Regions from separate parts of the Streptomyces sp. NBC_00670 genome, predicted to be linked through region 1. Evidence: riboswitches for the same ligand, from Rfam matches in the RefSeq annotation. Region 1 holds a riboswitch; the other holds the start of a gene.
The links. Region 1 has a riboswitch for glycine ahead of gcvT (glycine cleavage system aminomethyltransferase GcvT). Riboswitches for the same ligand answer to the same signal wherever they lie in the genome.
Positions count from the first base shown of each region.

Region 2: another riboswitch for glycine. It lies ahead of gcvP (aminomethyl-transferring glycine dehydrogenase); the one in region 1 lies ahead of gcvT (glycine cleavage system aminomethyltransferase GcvT).

Region 1 is NZ_CP109017.1:5,222,118-5,230,656, forward strand. It holds gene OIE12_RS23340 (DUF4396 domain-containing protein) at 31-735, shown strand; gene OIE12_RS23345 (L-serine ammonia-lyase) at 938-2,305, opposite strand; gene glyA (serine hydroxymethyltransferase) at 2,486-3,751, opposite strand; gene gcvH (glycine cleavage system protein GcvH) at 3,799-4,179, opposite strand; gene gcvT (glycine cleavage system aminomethyltransferase GcvT) at 4,378-5,514, opposite strand; glycine riboswitch at 5,588-5,707, opposite strand; glycine riboswitch at 5,708-5,809, opposite strand; gene OIE12_RS23365 (AAA family ATPase) at 6,063-6,728, shown strand; gene OIE12_RS23370 (enhanced serine sensitivity protein SseB) at 6,797-7,570, shown strand; gene OIE12_RS23375 (enhanced serine sensitivity protein SseB C-terminal domain-containing protein) at 7,669-8,460, shown strand.
Region 2 is NZ_CP109017.1:1,185,063-1,193,601, forward strand. It holds gene OIE12_RS05230 (DUF5999 family protein) at 418-618, shown strand; gene gcvP (aminomethyl-transferring glycine dehydrogenase) at 698-3,604, opposite strand; glycine riboswitch at 3,786-3,882, opposite strand; partial or broken gene OIE12_RS05240 (PRC-barrel domain-containing protein) at 3,997-4,362, shown strand; partial or broken gene OIE12_RS05245 (DNA polymerase IV) at 5,031-6,515, opposite strand; gene OIE12_RS05250 (MerR family transcriptional regulator) at 6,643-7,314, opposite strand; gene OIE12_RS05255 (bifunctional nuclease family protein) at 7,535-8,008, opposite strand; gene ftsR (transcriptional regulator FtsR) at 8,136-8,539, opposite strand, start outside.

The DNA of each region.
Region 1 (8,539 bases):
CGTGCAGCAGCCCGTCCAGCAGGAGATCACATGGACCCACGCACGCAACCCGCCGGCTGGATCGAGACGATCGGCTGGCTGAGTCTCGGCGTTGCTTTCGCCAGTGCGCTGATCATCGCCTTCGACATCTTCGGACGCGGATACCGCCAGAAGATGTGGATCATGAATCTGGTCTTCCCGATCACCGCGCTGTACTGGGGCCCGGTCGCTCTCTGGTTCTACTTCACTCGTGGGCGGCGCGACTCCGTGCCGGTGATCGAGGAGCGGGGGCAGCCCGATCCGGGAGAAGTGCCGGGCTGGGTCGTGCAGTCGAAGGCGATCAGTCACTGTGGGGCGGGGTGCACGCTCGGTGACATCCTCGGTGAATGGCTGGTCTACGCCTCCGGCCTCGCGATCGCGGGCAAGGCCCTGTACGCGGACTTCGTTCTCGACTTCGCTTTCGCCTGGCTCCTCGGCGTGGTCTTCCAGTACTTCACTATCGCGCCGATGCGTGACGTCAGCAGGGCTCGGGGGATCTGGCTCGCGATCAAGGCCGACACCCTGTCGATCCTCGCGTTCCAGGTGGGCCTCTTCCTCGGCATGTGGGTCTATCAAGAGGTGATCTTCTCGCCGGGGCTGCCCAAGACGACGGCTGCCTACTGGATGCTGATGCAGGTGTCGATGGTGGTGGGTTTCTTCACGGCGTGGCCGGTGAACGCCTGGCTGGTCCGCGTCGGCTGGAAGGAGAAGATGTGAGCAGTCCGGTCCGGCTCACGATGTGCGCCTGTGCGTCGGGGCGGCCGATCAGCAAAGCGAGCGACGGAATGATCACGAGTTACTGCACTGTGCCGTGAGGAGCCCGGCGACAGCGGATACCTGTATCCCTGCGAGGACCCTGAGCAGGGAAGGCCCCGACAGCGCCGAAAGATACGAACGTACTGGTCAGGGCCTATGCGTCTTAGCACTCGATGATGTTGACAGCGAGCCCGCCGCGCGCCGTCTCCTTGTACTTGACCGACATGTCCGCGCCCGTGTCCTTCATCGTCTTGATGACCTTGTCCAGGGAGACCTTGTGGGAGCCGTCGCCGCGCATGGCCATGCGGGCGGCGGTGACCGCCTTCACCGCGGCCATGCCGTTGCGTTCGATGCAGGGGATCTGGACGAGGCCGCCGACCGGGTCGCAGGTGAGGCCCAGGTTGTGTTCCATGCCGATCTCGGCGGCGTTCTCCACCTGCTCCGGGGAGCCGCCGAGCACCTCGGCGAGGGCGCCGGCCGCCATCGAGCAGGCGGAGCCGACCTCGCCCTGGCAGCCGACCTCGGCGCCGGAGATCGAGGCGTTCTCCTTGAAGAGCATGCCGATCGCGCCGGCCGCGAGCAGGAAGCGGACGACACCCTCCTCGTCGGCGCCCGGCACGAAGTCCATGTAGTAGTGGAGCACCGCCGGGATGATCCCGGCCGCGCCGTTGGTCGGGGCGGTCACCACCCGGCCGCCGGCCGCGTTCTCCTCGTTGACGGCCATCGCGTAGAGGGTGATCCACTCCATCGCCAGGGTCGCCGGGTCGCCCTCCGAGCGCAGCTTGCGCGCGGTGTTCGCGGCGCGGCGGCGCACCTTCAGACCGCCGGGCAGGATGCCCTCGCGGGACATGCCGCGCGCCACGCAGGCCTTCATCACGCGCCAGATCTCAAGGAGCCCGGCGCGGATCTCCTCCTCGGTGCGCCAGGACAGCTCGTTCTCCAGCATCAGCGCGGAGATGGACAGACCCGTCTCCTTCGTCAGGCGCAGCAGCTCGTCGCCCGTGCGGAAGGGGTACTTCAGGACGGTGTCGTCCAGCTTGATGCGGTCGGCGCCGACCGCCTCCTCGTCGACGACGAAGCCGCCGCCCACCGAGTAGTACGTCCTGGTCAGCAGCTCGGCGCCGGAGGCGTCGTACGCCCACAGGGTCATGCCGTTGGCGTGGTAGGGGAGGGCCTTGCGGCGGTGCAGGACGAGGTCGTCGTCGTAGGAGAAGGGGATCTCGTGGTCGCCCAGCAGGTTCAGGCGGCCCGACTCCTTGATCGCCTCGACCCGGTCGTCGGCGCGTTCGACGTCCACCGTGCGCGGGGAGGCGCCCTCCAGGCCGAGCAGCACCGCCTTGGGGGTGCCGTGGCCGTGGCCGGTGGCGCCCAGGGAGCCGTACAGCTCGGCGCGGACCGAGGCGGCGGGGTCCAGCAGGCCCTCGTTGCGCAGCCGGCGCGCGAACATGCGGGCCGCGCGCATCGGACCGACCGTGTGGGAGCTGGACGGGCCGATGCCGATCGAGAACAGGTCGAAGACCGAGATGGCCACGGGCGGACTCCTCTGGGCGGGGTGGTGCGAGGCGGGGCCGCCGCTCCCGCGCGGGTGTGGGCGCGGGCGCGGCGGCCGGGGTCCGGGGCGCGCGGGTTGCGGCGCGCCCCGGGGGTGCGGGCGTACGACGGTGCGTGCGCCCCCACAGGGCGTACGGCGGCGCGTGCGCCCTTGGACGTACTACTTGCGCACGCCCGGGTACAGCGGGTGCGTCGCGACGAGTGCCGCGACACGCGCCTTCAACGCCTCCGCGTCGAACGACGGCTTCAGCGCCTCGGCGATGACGTCCGCGACCTCCGCGAAGTCCCGCGCCTCGAAGCCGCGCGTGGCGAGCGCGGGCGTGCCGATGCGCAGCCCGGAGGTGACCATCGGCGGACGCGGGTCGTCGGGGACGGCGTTGCGGTTGACCGTGATGCCGATCTCGTGCAGCCGGTCCTCCGCCTGCTGCCCGTCCAGCGCGGAGTCGCGCAGGTCGACCAGGACCAGGTGGACGTCGGTCCCGCCGGACAGCACGGACACGCCGTGCTCCCGGACGTCGTCCCGCACCAGCCGTTCGGCCAGGACGCGGGCGCCCTCCAGCGTACGACGCTGGCGGTCGGCGAACTCCTCCGAAGCCGCCACCTTGAAGGCGACGGCCTTCGCGGCGATCACGTGCTCCAGCGGGCCACCCTGCTGACCGGGGAAGACGGCCGAGTTGATCTTCTTGGCCAGCTCGGCCGTGGAGAGGATCACACCGCCGCGCGGGCCGCCCAGCGTCTTGTGGGTGGTCGTGGTGACGACGTGCGCGTGCGGGACGGGGCTGGGGTGCAGCCCCGCCGCGACCAGACCGGCGAAGTGCGCCATGTCGACCATCAGATACGCGCCGACCTCGTCCGCGATCCGGCGGAACGCGGCGAAGTCCAGCTGCCGGGGGTACGCCGACCAGCCGGCCACGATCAGCTTCGGCCGGGACTCCTTGGCGAGCCGTTCGACCTCGGCCATGTCGACCTGACCGGTCTCGCCGTCGACGTGGTAGGCGACCACGTCGTAGAGCTTGCCGGAGAAGTTGATCCGCATGCCGTGGGTCAGGTGCCCGCCGTGTGCGAGGTCGAGCCCCATGATCGTGTCGCCGGGCTTGAGCAGCGCGAACATCGCGGCGGCGTTGGCCTGCGCGCCGGAGTGCGGCTGCACGTTGGCGTGCTCGGCGCCGAACAGCGCCTTCACGCGGTCGATCGCGATCTGCTCGACGACGTCGACGTGCTCGCAGCCGCCGTAGTAGCGGCGGCCCGGGTAGCCCTCGGCGTACTTGTTGGTGAGGACCGAGCCCTGGGCCTCCATGACCGCGACCGGGGCGAAGTTCTCCGAGGCGATCATCTCGAGGGTGGACTGCTGGCGGTCCAGCTCGGCGTCGACCGCGGCGGCCACGTCGGGGTCCAGCTCGTGCAGTGGGACGTTGAGCAGGGACACTGAAGACTGGGCGGACTGGGGGGACAACGGTGACATGGGTGGGATCCTCAGCCGGCGATGAAGGCGGTGTACTCGTCCGCGGAGAGCAGGTCGTCCGGGGTGCCGGTGATCCGCACCTTGAACAGCCAGCCGCCCTCGAAGGGCGCGGAGTTCACCAGCGACGGGTCGCCGACCACGTCGTCGTTGACCTCGGTGACCTCACCGGTGACCGGGGAGTACAGGTCGCTGACCGACTTGGTGGACTCCAGTTCGCCGCAGGTCTCGCCCGCGGTGACGGTGGCGCCGACGTCGGGGAGCTGGACGAAGACGACGTCGCCGAGCGCGTTGGCCGCGTGCTCGGTGATGCCGACCGTCGAGACGCCGTCCACGGCGTCCGACAGCCACTCGTGCTCCTTGCTGTAGCGCAGCTGCTGGGGGTTGTCGCTCATGGCTGGATTCTCCTGTACGCGGGGAATGGGGTGGGAATGGGGGGTGTGGGGGACGGGCGTGAAGTGGCTTGAGGTACGGGTGTGGGGCGGGCGCCCGGACGTGCGCCCAGTCTCCATGTCCCGGGCGCCCGGCGCGCGCAGAACCGTGCCGGGCCGTTCCGGGGTGCTCCCGGTTGCCCTGCCTGCTCGGCTGCGTCGTTACTTGCGGCGCTTGTAGAACGGCAGCGCCACGACCTCGAACGGCTCGTGGCTGCCGCGGATGTCCACCGCGACGCCGGGGGCGCCCGGCGCGGCGTGCGCGGCGTCGACGTAGGCCATGGCGATCGGCCTGCCGAGCGTGGGGGAGGGCGCGCCCGAGGTGACCTCGCCGATCACCGTGCCGTCCGCGACGACCGGGTAGCCGGCGCGCGGCACCCGGCGGCCCTCGGCGGCCAGCCCGACGAGCACCCGCGGCGGGTTCTGCTCGGCCCGTTCGGCGGCCGCGGTCAGCGCCTCGCGGCCGACGAAGTCGCCCTCCTTGCCGAACTTGACCACCCGGCCGAGTCCGGCGTCGAACGGGGTGAGCCCGGTGGTCAGCTCGTGCCCGTACAGCGGCATGCCGGCCTCCAGGCGCAGCGTGTCCCGGCAGGACAGCCCGCACGGCACGAGCCCCGCGGACGCGCCGGCCTCGGTGAGTGCCTGCCACAGCTTCTCCGCGTCGGCGGGGGCGACGAACAGTTCGAAGCCGTCCTCGCCGGTGTAGCCGGTGCGGGCGATCAGCGCGGGGACGCCGGCGACGGTGCCGGGGAGGCCGGCGTAGTACTTCAGGCCGTCGAGGTCGGCGTCGGTCAGGGAGGCGAGGATGCCGGGGGAGGCGGGGCCCTGGACGGCGAGGAGCGCGTAGGCGTCCCGGTCGTCGCGCACCTCGGCGTCGAAGCCGGCGGCGCGTTCGGTGAGCGCGTCGAGGACGGTCTGCGCGTTGGAGGCGTTGGCGACGACCAGGTACTCCGTGTCGGCGAGCCGGTAGACGATCAGGTCGTCGAGGATGCCGCCGTCCGCGCGGCAGATCATGGTGTAGCGGGCGCGGCCGACGGCGACCGAGCGGAGGTCGCCGACCAGGGCGTGGTTGAGGACGGCGGCGGCGTCCGGGCCGGTGACGGCGATCTCGCCCATGTGAGAGAGGTCGAACAGGCCGGCCCGGGTGCGGACGGCGAGGTGTTCCTCGCGTTCGGAGCCGTAGCGCAGGGGCATGTCCCAGCCGGCGAAGTCGGTCATGGTGGCGCCGAGGGAGCGGTGCAGGGCGTCGAGGGCGGTGCGGCGGGGGGTGGCGGGGGTGCCGGGGGTGGTGCTGCTCATCGGTCGTTCTCCCGGGTGGAGGGTGGCGAGACGGGTGTGGACGGGCATCGCGGAGTACGACTGCGACTGCCTGTCCTCCCCATCTGTCATCGGAACCTGAGAGCTTCGCCGTGACCCGGTGACGGGGTCGTGGCTTGCACCTTGGGTGGGACCGCCGGGGTCGTGTCGTCGGCGGTCCGCTTTTCAGATGTGCCTCGCCCGCGCGGTAACTGGGCCTGAGAGATTCAAGGGAGTGCTTGCTCCTTCGGCGCCCCGGTCACAGCCCTCGGGCCGGGGACTCTCCCGCGCGGATTCAAACGGCCGGTATGCGGTTGGGGCGCCATCATCGCATGCGCGCGGAGCGGGAGAGCTCGGGTGGGTGGGATGCGTGCGGCGAGTGCGGGTGGGTGGGGACTGCGCGAGCGACCACGAACCACCCGCAGAACCCCACCCCCGCTCTGTAGCAGGCCTGTTGCACGAGGCGGACCTGTTGGAGAGACGCCGTGCATTACCTTTTCTTTACGCTCGGCGGGGAAGGGACTCGCATGTCCCGGAGGGAGACGATCAGGGTGGACAGGTCCACGGCGTACGGCACGACACCGGCCCTCGCACTGCCCGACCGGACAACGGTCGCGCTGCCGCCACAACCGACCGCCCCCGTCGTCCGCGACCTCCGCGACCGCGCCGGCCGCACCCCCCACGGCCTGACCTTCGCCCCCCACGACGTCGTCGTCGTCACCGGCCTCCCCGGCAGCGGCAAGTCCACGCTGATGCACCGCGCCGTACGCGGCCACCGCATCGACTCGCAGGACACCCGCGACCGCTGGGACGCCCGCACCCCCCGCCTCCTCCCGTACGCCGTCTACCGCCCCCTCGTCCGGCTCGCCCACTACGCCGGACTGCGGCGCGCGGTCCGCGCCGGCGGCGGCGTGGTCGTGCACGACTGCGGCACGCAAGCCTGGGTGCGCGGCTGGCTCGCCCGCGAGGCCCGCCGCCGCGGCGGCGCCCTGCACCTGCTGATCCTCGACGTCGGCGCCGACCAGGCCCGCGCGGGCCAGCGCGAGCGCGGCCGGGGCGTCTCGCCGTACGCCTTCCTCCGGCACCGCAGGGCCGCGCGACGGCTGCTGCGCGCGGTCGAGCGCGGCACGCTCCCCGAGGGCTGCGCCTCCGCCACGCTCCTGGACCGCCCCGCCGCGGACGCCCTGCGCAGGATCGAATTCGAGGGCGACCGGTAACCCCACCGGGGGATAAGGTTTCGTGCCGGAACGGCACACACCGGCAGGGCAGGGCGGTAGAGACACACATGGACATCCCGGCACAGGCGCACCCGCAACCCCACCCCCACGGCGGCTGGCCCGGCAACGAGCTGGAGGAGGTGCTCTCCGCCTCCCTCGGTGTGCCCTCCGCCGGCGCCCGCATCGTCGAGGTGCTGACCCGCAGCTTCCTCTGGGTCCCGCTCCCCAACGGCCGCGGCGCGCACGGCGGTCCGCTCGACCTGCCCACCCTGGAACTGGACGGCCAGGTCTACGTCCCCGTCTTCAGCTCCGAGGAACAGTTCCGCCAGGTCGTCGGCGCGCACATGGGGTTCACCATCGCCCCCGCCGTGGAGTTCGCGCGCGGGCTGCCCCCGCAGGTGGGCCTCGCCGTCAACCCGGACGGCGTGCTCGGCATCCCGCTGCCGCCCGACGCCGTGGCCGAACTGTGCCGGGGCGGCCGTACGCCGCTGGACGGCCCCGCCTCCGGCGGCCGCGTCCGGCTGTTCGAGCCGGACTGGCAGGACGACCCGGTGGACCTCCTCGCCGCCGCCTCCGCCGAGTTCGCCGCGACCGGCATCGTGCTCTCCGCCCGCCGCTGCCTGGCCGCGATCGAGACGGCCGACCCCGTCATGTTCGTCGGCGTCGAACTCGCCTCCCGGGACCCCGAGGCGCACACGGTCCCCCTGGACGCCCTCGGCCGCGCCCTGGCCAAGGCCCCCGTCGCCACCCCCGTCAACATGGTCTTCCTGGACGCCGCCCAGGACCCCGTCTGCGACTGGCTGAGGGAGAACGTCCGCCCCTTCTACCAACTGGGCTACTGACAGCGCCCCGTGAAGGGCCGCGCTCCCCGACCCACCCCCCAGCCGTCGGCAGACCTTAAGCTGTCCCCAGCCAATGTCTCGCGAAGGGGCGGTAGAAGGTGAGCGCGTCGGGCACGGCCGCGGCCGGGCAGGTCGAGCACATGCTGCGCCAAGTCACGCCCGGGCGTTACGACGCCTACGAGGCGCTGCTCCGCGCGCTCGCGGCGCCCTCTTCCGGCCATCTCTGGATGCTGCTGTGGCAGGGACGGACCGGCTCGCCCGACGCCCAGTACGGGACGATGGAGGTCGGCGGCTTCCCGTACGCCCCCTGTGTGACGTCCGCGCAGGAGCTGTCGGCCAGCGGCTGGAACCGTTCCTACGAGGTGGTCGACGGCCTTGAGGCGGCCCGCGCCCTCTACCCCGACCACTACGGCCTGTGGCTCAATCCGCACGCCCCCGGCGGCGGCGTCGGCGTCCCCTGGCTGGATCTGCGCCGGATCGCCACGGGGCTGGACAGGCAGCCGGCCGGACCGCTGCGGATGAGTGAACCGGCCATCGAGATCCCGCAGTTCTACGCCCTGCTCACGCAGAACGCGCACCGCACCCCCGCGGTGCGCGCGCTGCGCCGCGCCTGGGTGCAGCCCGCGCTCGGCGCGCCGTACCTCGCCATCGGCCTGGACGTCTACGAGGCCTCGCCGCCCGCGGTGGACGCGGTGCGCACGATGATGCGGCAGTCGGTCGTCGCCGTGCCGGACGGGCTGCCCGTCTCCACCGTCGCGCTCTCCGACCCGCACGATCCCGTCGCGATGTGGCTGCGCGCCCGGGCCCGGCCGTTCTACGACCGCGAGGCCCACGCCCCGGCCGGTGCGCCCGCCTCCGGCTACGGCTACCCGCACACGCCCGGATACTGAGACACGCGTACGCTGCCGCGTGAAGGCTGCTCATCGTACCTTCACGTTAACTCCGTGTTTCTTCGCGCGTAGATGGCAA
Region 2 (8,539 bases), 4.0 Mb from region 1:
ACCGGCCCCGCCCCTCACCGGGCGGGGCCGCGCGCCGTCAGGGGCCGTACGGCGCCTCCCCGAACACACCTCGCGCACGGCGCGACACCCTAGGTACGGACCTGCGCTCAATCGCGCTCCCCCTCGCTCGTTAGAGGGAAAATCCGCTGGTCAGCCCGGTCTGACTAGCCTGTTCCGGCCATCGCCAACCATCCGAAGTGACGGTACTGTCGGGCTGAACCACCCGGGCGAGTGATGCGTCTAGAACCTGTGAGAAGCGGTGCCGCGAAATCCCTGCGGATCGACGCCCGCAGGGCAACACTGGGTCCGAGCAAGACACTTCGCCAACGGGGGGCGGCCATGAACGACGCATCGAGCCGCAGGGCAGAACCGACACTCACCTCACACATCACGACAGAGCGAAAGATCCCCTCCACCATGTGCCAGCACCAGCCACCGTGTCCGTCCGCAGAATCCGCCGACCGGGAGTCCGCCCGCCTCGTGGCGCACCACCCCGAACAGGGCTGGAGCCTGCTGTGCAACGGCGTTCTGCTCTTCGAGGACACCGGTGAGCTCCTGCCCGACGGCCGGGTCATCGCCCCGCACCGCAGCGGCGCCCGGGCGATGACGGCCGCCTGAGCCGGAGGACGGAGCACGACCACGAAGGGGCCGGCGGGAGAGCACTCCCGGACCGGCCCCGACGCGTTCGCGCGGACGATTACTGCGCGTAGGCGTCCAGCGGCGGACAGGAGCAGACCAGGTTCCGGTCGCCGAAGGCCTGGTCGATCCGGCGCACCGGCGGCCAGTACTTGTCCGCGGCCGACACCCCGGCCGGGAACACCGCCTCCTCGCGGGTGTACGCGTGGTCCCACGCGCCGCCGAGCGCGGCGGCGGTGTGCGGGGCGTTGCGCAGCGGGTTGTCGTCCGCGGGCCACTCGCCCGCGCCGACCTTCTCGATCTCCGCGCGAATGGCGATCATGGCTTCGCAGAACCGGTCGAGTTCGCTCACGTCCTCCGACTCGGTCGGCTCGATCATCAGCGTCCCGGCCACCGGGAACGACATGGTCGGCGCGTGGAAGCCGTAGTCGATCAGCCGCTTGGCGACGTCGTCCACGCTCACGCCGGTGGCCTTGGTCAGCGGCCGCAGGTCGATGATGCACTCGTGGGCAACCAGCCCGCCGGGGCCGGTGTACAGCACCGGGAAGTGCGGCTCGAGCCGCTTGGCGATGTAGTTGGCGGAGAGCACGGCCACCTGCGTGGCGCGCTTGAGGCCCTCGCCGCCCATCAGCCGGACGTACGCCCAGGAGATCGGCAGGATGCCGGCGGAACCCCAGGGCGCGGCCGAGACCGGGCCGACGCCCGTCTCGGGGCCGGCCGCGGGCTGCAGCGGGTGGTTGGGCAGGTACGGCGCCAGGTGGTCGCGGACGGCCACCGGGCCGACGCCGGGACCGCCGCCGCCGTGCGGGATGCAGAACGTCTTGTGCAGGTTGAGGTGGGAGACGTCGCCGCCGAAGTGCCCCGGCCTGGCGAGCCCGACCAGCGCGTTGAGGTTGGCGCCGTCGACGTAGACCTGGCCGCCCGCGTCGTGCACCTGGGCACAGATGTCGGCCACGTGCTCCTCGAACACGCCGTGCGTGGAGGGGTACGTGATCATCAGCACGGCCAGCTCGTCCCGGTGCTTCTCGATCTTGGTCCGCAGATCGTCGACGTCGATCTCGCCGTCCCCGGCGGTCTTCACCACGACGACCTTCATCCCGGCCATGACCGCGCTGGCGGCGTTGGTGCCGTGCGCGGAGGACGGGATCAGGCAGACCGTGCGCTGCTCGTCGCCGCGGGCACGGTGGTAGCCGCGCACCGCGAGCAGCCCGGCCAGCTCGCCCTGGGAACCCGCGTTGGGCTGCAGGGAGACCTTGTCGTAGCCGGTGACCTCCGCCAGCCGCTCCTCCAGCTCACGGATGAGCGTGAGGTAGCCCTGCGCCTGCTCGGCCGGGGCGAAGGGATGCAGTTGCCCGAACTCGGGCCAGGTGACCGGCTCCATCTCGGTGGTCGCGTTGAGCTTCATCGTGCAGGAACCCAGCGGGATCATGCCGCGGTCCAGCGCGTAGTCGCGGTCGGCGAGCCGGCGCAGATAGCGCAGCATCGCGGTCTCGGAGCGGTGCTGGTGGAAGACGGGGTGGGTGAGGACCTCGTCGGTGCGCAGCAGCGCCTGGGGCAGCGCGTCCTCGGCGGCGGCGTCCAGCGTCTCGACGTCCGCCTCGATGCCGAACGCGCCCCACACCGCGCCGAACGCGCCCCACACCGCGCCGAGCGCGTCCCGCGTGGTGGTCTCGTCGCAGGCGAGCGAGACGTGGTCGGCGTCGGCCTGGTGGAGGTTGACGCCGTTCTCCCGTGCGGCGGCGACCACCTCGGCGGCCCGGCCGGGCACGCGCACGGTCAGCGTGTCGAAGTAGGCGCCGTGGACGACCTCGGCCCCGCCCGCGGTGAGCCCTGCGGCGAGGATCGCGGCGTAGCGGTGGGTGCGCCGGGCGATGGTGCGCAGCCCCTCGGCGCCGTGGTACACGGCGTACATCCCGGCCATCACGGCGAGCAGCACCTGGGCGGTGCAGATGTTGCTGGTCGCCTTCTCACGGCGGATGTGCTGCTCCCGCGTCTGCAGGGCGAGCCGGTACGCCTTGTTGCCGTCGGCGTCCACGGAGACGCCGACGAGACGGCCGGGCAGGCTGCGCGCGAACTTCTCGCCCACCGCCATGTAGCCGGCGTGCGGCCCGCCGAAGCCCATGGGGACGCCGAACCGCTGGGTGGTGCCGACCGCGATGTCGGCGCCGAGCTCGCCGGGCGAGGTGAGCAGCGTGAGGGCGAGCAGGTCGGCGGCGACGGTGACGAGCGCACCGAGCTCGTGCGCCTGTTCGATGACGGGTCGGAGGTCGCGTACGGCTCCGGAGGCCCCCGGGTACTGCAGGAGGACGCCGTTGATCTCCCGCTCGGCGATCCCGGCCGGGATGCCGTCGCTCAGGTCGGCGACGAGGATCTCGACGCCGGTCGGCTCGGCCCGGGTCCGCAGCACGGCGACGGTCTGCGGCAGGGTGTCCGCGTCCACGAGGAACAGGCCGTTCTTGTTGCGGCCCATGCGCCGGGACAGCGCCATCGCCTCGGCGGCCGCAGTTCCCTCGTCGAGGAGGGAGGCGCCGGAGGTGGGCAGCCCGGTGAGGTCGGCGACGACGGTCTGGAAGTTGAGCAGCGCCTCGAGGCGGCCCTGCGAGATCTCCGGCTGGTACGGGGTGTACGCCGTGTACCAGGCGGGGTTCTCCATGACGTTGCGCAGGATGACCGGGGGCGTGAACGTGCCGTAGTAGCCCAGACCGATCATGGGGGTGAGCACCTGGTTGCGGTCGGCGAGGCCGCGCAGCTCGGCCAGTACCTCGGGCTCGGTACGGGCACCGGGCAGTCCCAGAGCCTCGGCGTTCTTGATCACGTCGGGGACGGCGGCCGCGGTCAGTTCGTCGAGCGAGCCGTAGCCGACCTGGGCGAGCATCTTCGCCCGGTCCCCGGCGTCGGGGCCGATGTGGCGCTGTTCGAACGGGATGCCCTGTTCGAGCTGGGAGAGCGGAGTGCGGTGGGCGGTCATTGCGGAGGCCTCCTGGTCTGGCGCGACCTGCGAGGGGCACCTCGGCGCGGGTACCCCGGCGGCCTCCCCCTCTGTCATCTCGACCTGAGAGCTTCGCCGGACCGGCCCGGAGCGGGCGCTGCGGCTTTCACCGTCGGTGAGAGCGGACACCGTCGATACCCGCTCTGCTTTCCAGAGTGACCTCGTCCGCGCGGTACGGGTGCCTGAGAGATTCCGGGGAGGAGTTGCTCCTTCGGCGCCCCCGGATCGTCTCCGGAGGGCTCTCCCGCGCGGGGTCGACGGCCGCTCACCAGCCTACCAGCGGGTCCTTCGGACCGGTTGCCGAGTGGCCGCCTCCCGGATGATGCCGTTTCGTGGTGTTTCCGACACGCACCGCCAGGAGGGACGGGACCGTGCAGACCGACATCGATCCGCGCAATCTGATCGGCCGCAAGGCGTTCGACCGCAAGGGCGCCAAGATCGGCACGATCGACGAGGTCTACCTCGACGACGCCACCGGGCTCCCGGAGTGGGCCGCCATACGCACCGGCCTCTTCTCCCGGGACGCGTTCGTGCCGCTGGGCCCCAGCGCGCTGGAGGACGGCACCCTCCGCGTCCCCTTCGAGCGCGCCTTGATCAGGGACGCCCCGGACTTCGGCGTCGGCCGCCACCTCTCCCCCGAGCAGGAACTGCAGCTCTACCACCACTACGGACTCGACGCCGCCGCCCCTCCCCCGGCGCCGGACCACTCGTTCGGCCGAGTGGCGGGAGGCAGGGACGGAGCGGAGGTCGGCGAGGGCGCCGACGGCGCCCTCCCGGCACCGGCGGACGAACTGGCGGGCACGGACGAGGCGTCCTGAGCCTTCCGGCCGCGCCGGGGCCGGCGGTCGGCACGGGACGCGTCGGCACCGGCCCCCGTCGCGCCGCCACGGACATCGGCGCCGGAGCCAGGGAGCTCGACGGCACCCCCACGTACAACGACGCCGGAGCCACGGGGCTCGACGGCGCCCCCGCCCGTCCTGGCGCCGGGGCTGCCCCCGCCCGTCCCGCTGCCGGGGCCGTGCGCCTCGCCGACGCCCGTGTGGACATCGGCGCCCGAACCGCCGGCCTCGGCAGCGCCCGGGCCCGGGCCCGCTCCAGCAACCCCTCCGCCCGCCTCGGCGTCGGAGCGAGACGGCTGGGCCACGCCCGCGCGCATGACGCCACCTGAACCATGCGGCTCGACGCCGGGCTCCTGCGGCTCGACGCCGGGTTCCTGCGGCTCGGTGTCGCGCTTCCGCAGCTCAGTGTCGGGGCCAGGCGGCTCGGTGCCGGGGCCCTGCGCATCGACGCCGCGCTTCCGCGCCTCGGTGTCGTGGTCCTGCGCCTCGACGCCGGGGCCCTGCGGCTCGATGTCGTAGTCCTGCACCTTGACGCCGGGGCCCTGCGCATCGACGCCGTGCTCCCGCGCCCCGACGCCGGAGCCCTGCGGGTCCGTGCCGGGGCCGGGAGCCCCCGGGTTCGCCGCGGGTATCCGCCGCGGCGGGCCGGCGTAGCCCGGGCCCGGCGCGGAAATCAGCGGCAGCGGATCCGCCGGCTGGAGGTCGGCGTCCTCCGCCCGGAACGTACGCACCCGCCCCGGCGCGGACTGCGGCGTCTCGAACCGTACGGTCACTCGCCCCAGCCCGCTGCCCTGCACCCACCCGGGCCCGAGTTCGGCGTGCGTCACGTCCTGGCCGGGCCGCCAGTGCCGTTCCGCCGCTCCGGCGGGCTCTCCACGCACCGCGTCGTCGTCCGCTCCCGGCGGCGCCCCGCCGGGTTCCCCGGGCCCCGCGTCCCGCCCCGTTTCCTCCGGCGGCGCGGCAGTCCCCCCGGCCTCCAGATGCGCCTGCGCGAACAGGTCCTCCTGCGTGTAGTCGGCGAGTCCGCTGACCCCGACCCCGAGCAGCCGTACGCCACCGGTCGTGTCCACCGACTCCAGCAGCCGCCCGGCCGCCTCGCGCACCACCGCCGGGTCGTCCGTGGGCCCGCGCAGGGTCTCGGAGCGGGTCAGCGTGGAAAAGTCGTACCGCCGCACCTTCAGCACGATGGTGCGCCCCGAGAGCCCCGCCTCCCGCAGCCGCCGTACGCACCGCTCCGCGAGCCGCGTCACCTCCGTACGGACCCGTACCCGGTCGTGGATGTCGACGTCGTACGTGTCCTCCACGGAGACCGACTTCGTGTCCCGCTCGGCCACCACCGGCCGTTCGTCGCGCGCGAGCGCCATGGCGTACAGCGACTGTCCGTGCGCCTTGCCGAGGAGCCGGATCAGCTCCGCCTCCCCGGCCTCGGCGATCTCCTCGACGGTCGTGATCCCGCCGCGCCGCAGATGGTCCCCGGTGGCGGGGCCGACGCCGGGCAGCGTGCGCACGGACATCGGGCCGAGCAGGGCCCGCTCGGTGCCCGGCCGGATCATCACCAGGCCGTCCGGCTTGGCCTGTTCGGAGCCGATCTTGGCGAGCATCTTGGAGGCGGCCAGCCCCACCGAGCCCGTCAGCCCGGTGACCGCCTTGATGTCGGCGCGCAGCTTCACCCCGGCCAGCCGCGCCGACTCCTCGTCCCAGGCGACTCCCCCGGCCTCCAGGTCGACGAAGGCCTCGTCCAGGCTGAGCGGCTCCACCAGCGGTGAGAGGGCGCGCAGCAGCCCCATGACCTGGTCGCTGATGGCGCGGTAGAAGCCGAAGCGGGGCACCAGGTAGGCGGCGTGCGGAGCGAGCCGCCGCGCCTGTCCCATGGGCATCGCCGAGTGGACCCCGAAGACCCGCGCCTCGTAGGACGCCGTGGCCACCACCCCGCGCGGCCCGAGGCCGCCCACGACGACGGCCTTTCCGCGCAGGCTGGGTTTGGCTGCCTGCTCCGCCGAGGCGTAGAAGGCATCCATGTCGAGATGCAGGATCGTGGGCGCGCTTCGCACATCTCCGATGCTGCACCACACCACTGACAACGCGGACCGGCGACGCGGCGGCGCGCACGGTCCGCGCCCCGCCGGGCGCAGGGGAAACCGCCAGAACATGCCGTTCGGCGGCGCTCCCGTCGCGGTCTCAGACCGCCCGGTTCCGGCGCCGCGCCAGCTCGTCCGCCGGGTGCGCCCCCACCAGCGTCTCGCCCGTGTCGACGCGTTCGCCGTGCAGCTGGGAGAGGGCCCCCTCGACGTCCCGCCAGACCACTCCGACGGCGATGCCGAAGATGCCCTGCCCGCCCTGGAGCAGCGCGTGCACCTCGTCGGGCGACGTGCACTCGTAGACCGTCGCCCCGTCGCTCATCAGCGTCACGCGCTCGAGGTCCCGCAGCCCCTGTTCCCGCAGGTGCTGGACGGCGGTGCGGATGTTCTGCAGGGAAACCCCGGTGTCGAGGAAACGTTTGACGATCTTCAGCACGACGACGTCGCGGAAACTGTACAGCCGCTGGCTGCCCGAACCGTGCGCGGGCCGCACGCTCGGCTCGACGAGCCCGGTCCGGGCCCAGTAGTCGAGCTGGCGGTAGGTGATGCCGGCGGCGGCGCAGGCCGTGGGCCCCCGATAACCGATCCGCTCCGCCGGGTCGGTCGGACCCGCGGGGTCGGCCGGGGCGGCGGAAACGGCCTGCCCGTGCGGCACCGGAAGGGGGCGCGACGGCGCGTGGCCGGGCGCACCGGCGCGAAGCACATACCGGCCGCTCTCCCCCGGAATGCGTCCGGGGGCACCCCCAGCCGTACCGTCGCCGCTGCTTCTCACGCCGACCTCCGTCCTTGACCTGCCTTCTCGACGGTAGGCAGTCACCAGGGGTGCGTCAACGATCGCCACACTCGGCACGCCGAGTGATAATCACCCTGGGAGTGGTTTCCCGCGCCCTTCCGCGGGGAAAGGCTAGCCGAATGCCCTTGTGCGCCTTTCGTGCGCCGTCATGCGCCCCCTGTGCGCCGGGGCGGCAGGCCCCTCGCGGGAGCCGACGGGATCACTGGCTGCTGGTGCCGAAGTCCTCGGGTGAGATCTGGTCGAGGAACTCGCGGAACTTCTCGACCTCGTCCTCCTGCTCGTCCGGGATCGCGATGCCCGCGTCGTCGAGCACGCCGTCGCTCCCGTAGATCGGGGTGCCGGTGCGCAGGGCCAGCGCTATGGCGTCGGACGGCCGCGCGCTCACCTCGACCCCGCTGGCGAACACCAGCTCCGCGTAGAAGACGCCGTCACGCAGATCCGTGATGCGCACCTCCGTGAGCTCCTGGCCGACGGCTTCCAGCACGTCCTTGAACAGGTCGTGGGTCAGCGGCCGCGCGGGGGCCATGCCCTGCTGGGCGAAGGCGATGGCCGTCGCCTCCCCGGGGCCGATCCAGATGGGGAGGTAGCGGTCGCCCCCCACTTCACGCAGGAGCACGATCGGCTGGTTGGAGGGCATTTCGACCCGGACACCTACGACATCGAGCTCGTTCACACAGCAACCCTAGGCCGACGGCGGGACGTTTGGGTAGTCGAGGCGGGATCGGGGCGGGTATCCGCCCTCGGCGAACAGCGGGCCGTGACGCCGCTCACGGCGGGCGCAGCGCGGGCCCGCGACCGGGTCAGGGCAGGCGTATGCCCAGCGCCGTCTGCACCAGCGCGGCGTGGAGTTTCACCGCGAGACCCGCCAGTTCCTTGGTACGCGCTTCCGCGTGCGCCCTGGTCTGCGGATTGCGGTGGCGGCGCAGCGGGGCCACCACCTGGTCGACGAGACCGGCCTCACGGTCGGCGGCGGCCTTCATCACCCGCAGATGCCGCGGCTCGATGCCGAACCGGCCCAGCTCCACCACCAGAGTGGCGACGGTGGCGGCCTCGGCGTCGTACGTGCCGTCCGGCAGCGGCGCGAGCAGGCCGTACGACTCCCACTCCGTCAACTGCTCCTCGGCGATCTCCGCGGCGGCGAGCAGCTCCTCGCGGCCGAGGCGGGCGGCGGCGGGCGGCTCCGGCTCGGCGAGCAGGTCCTCCA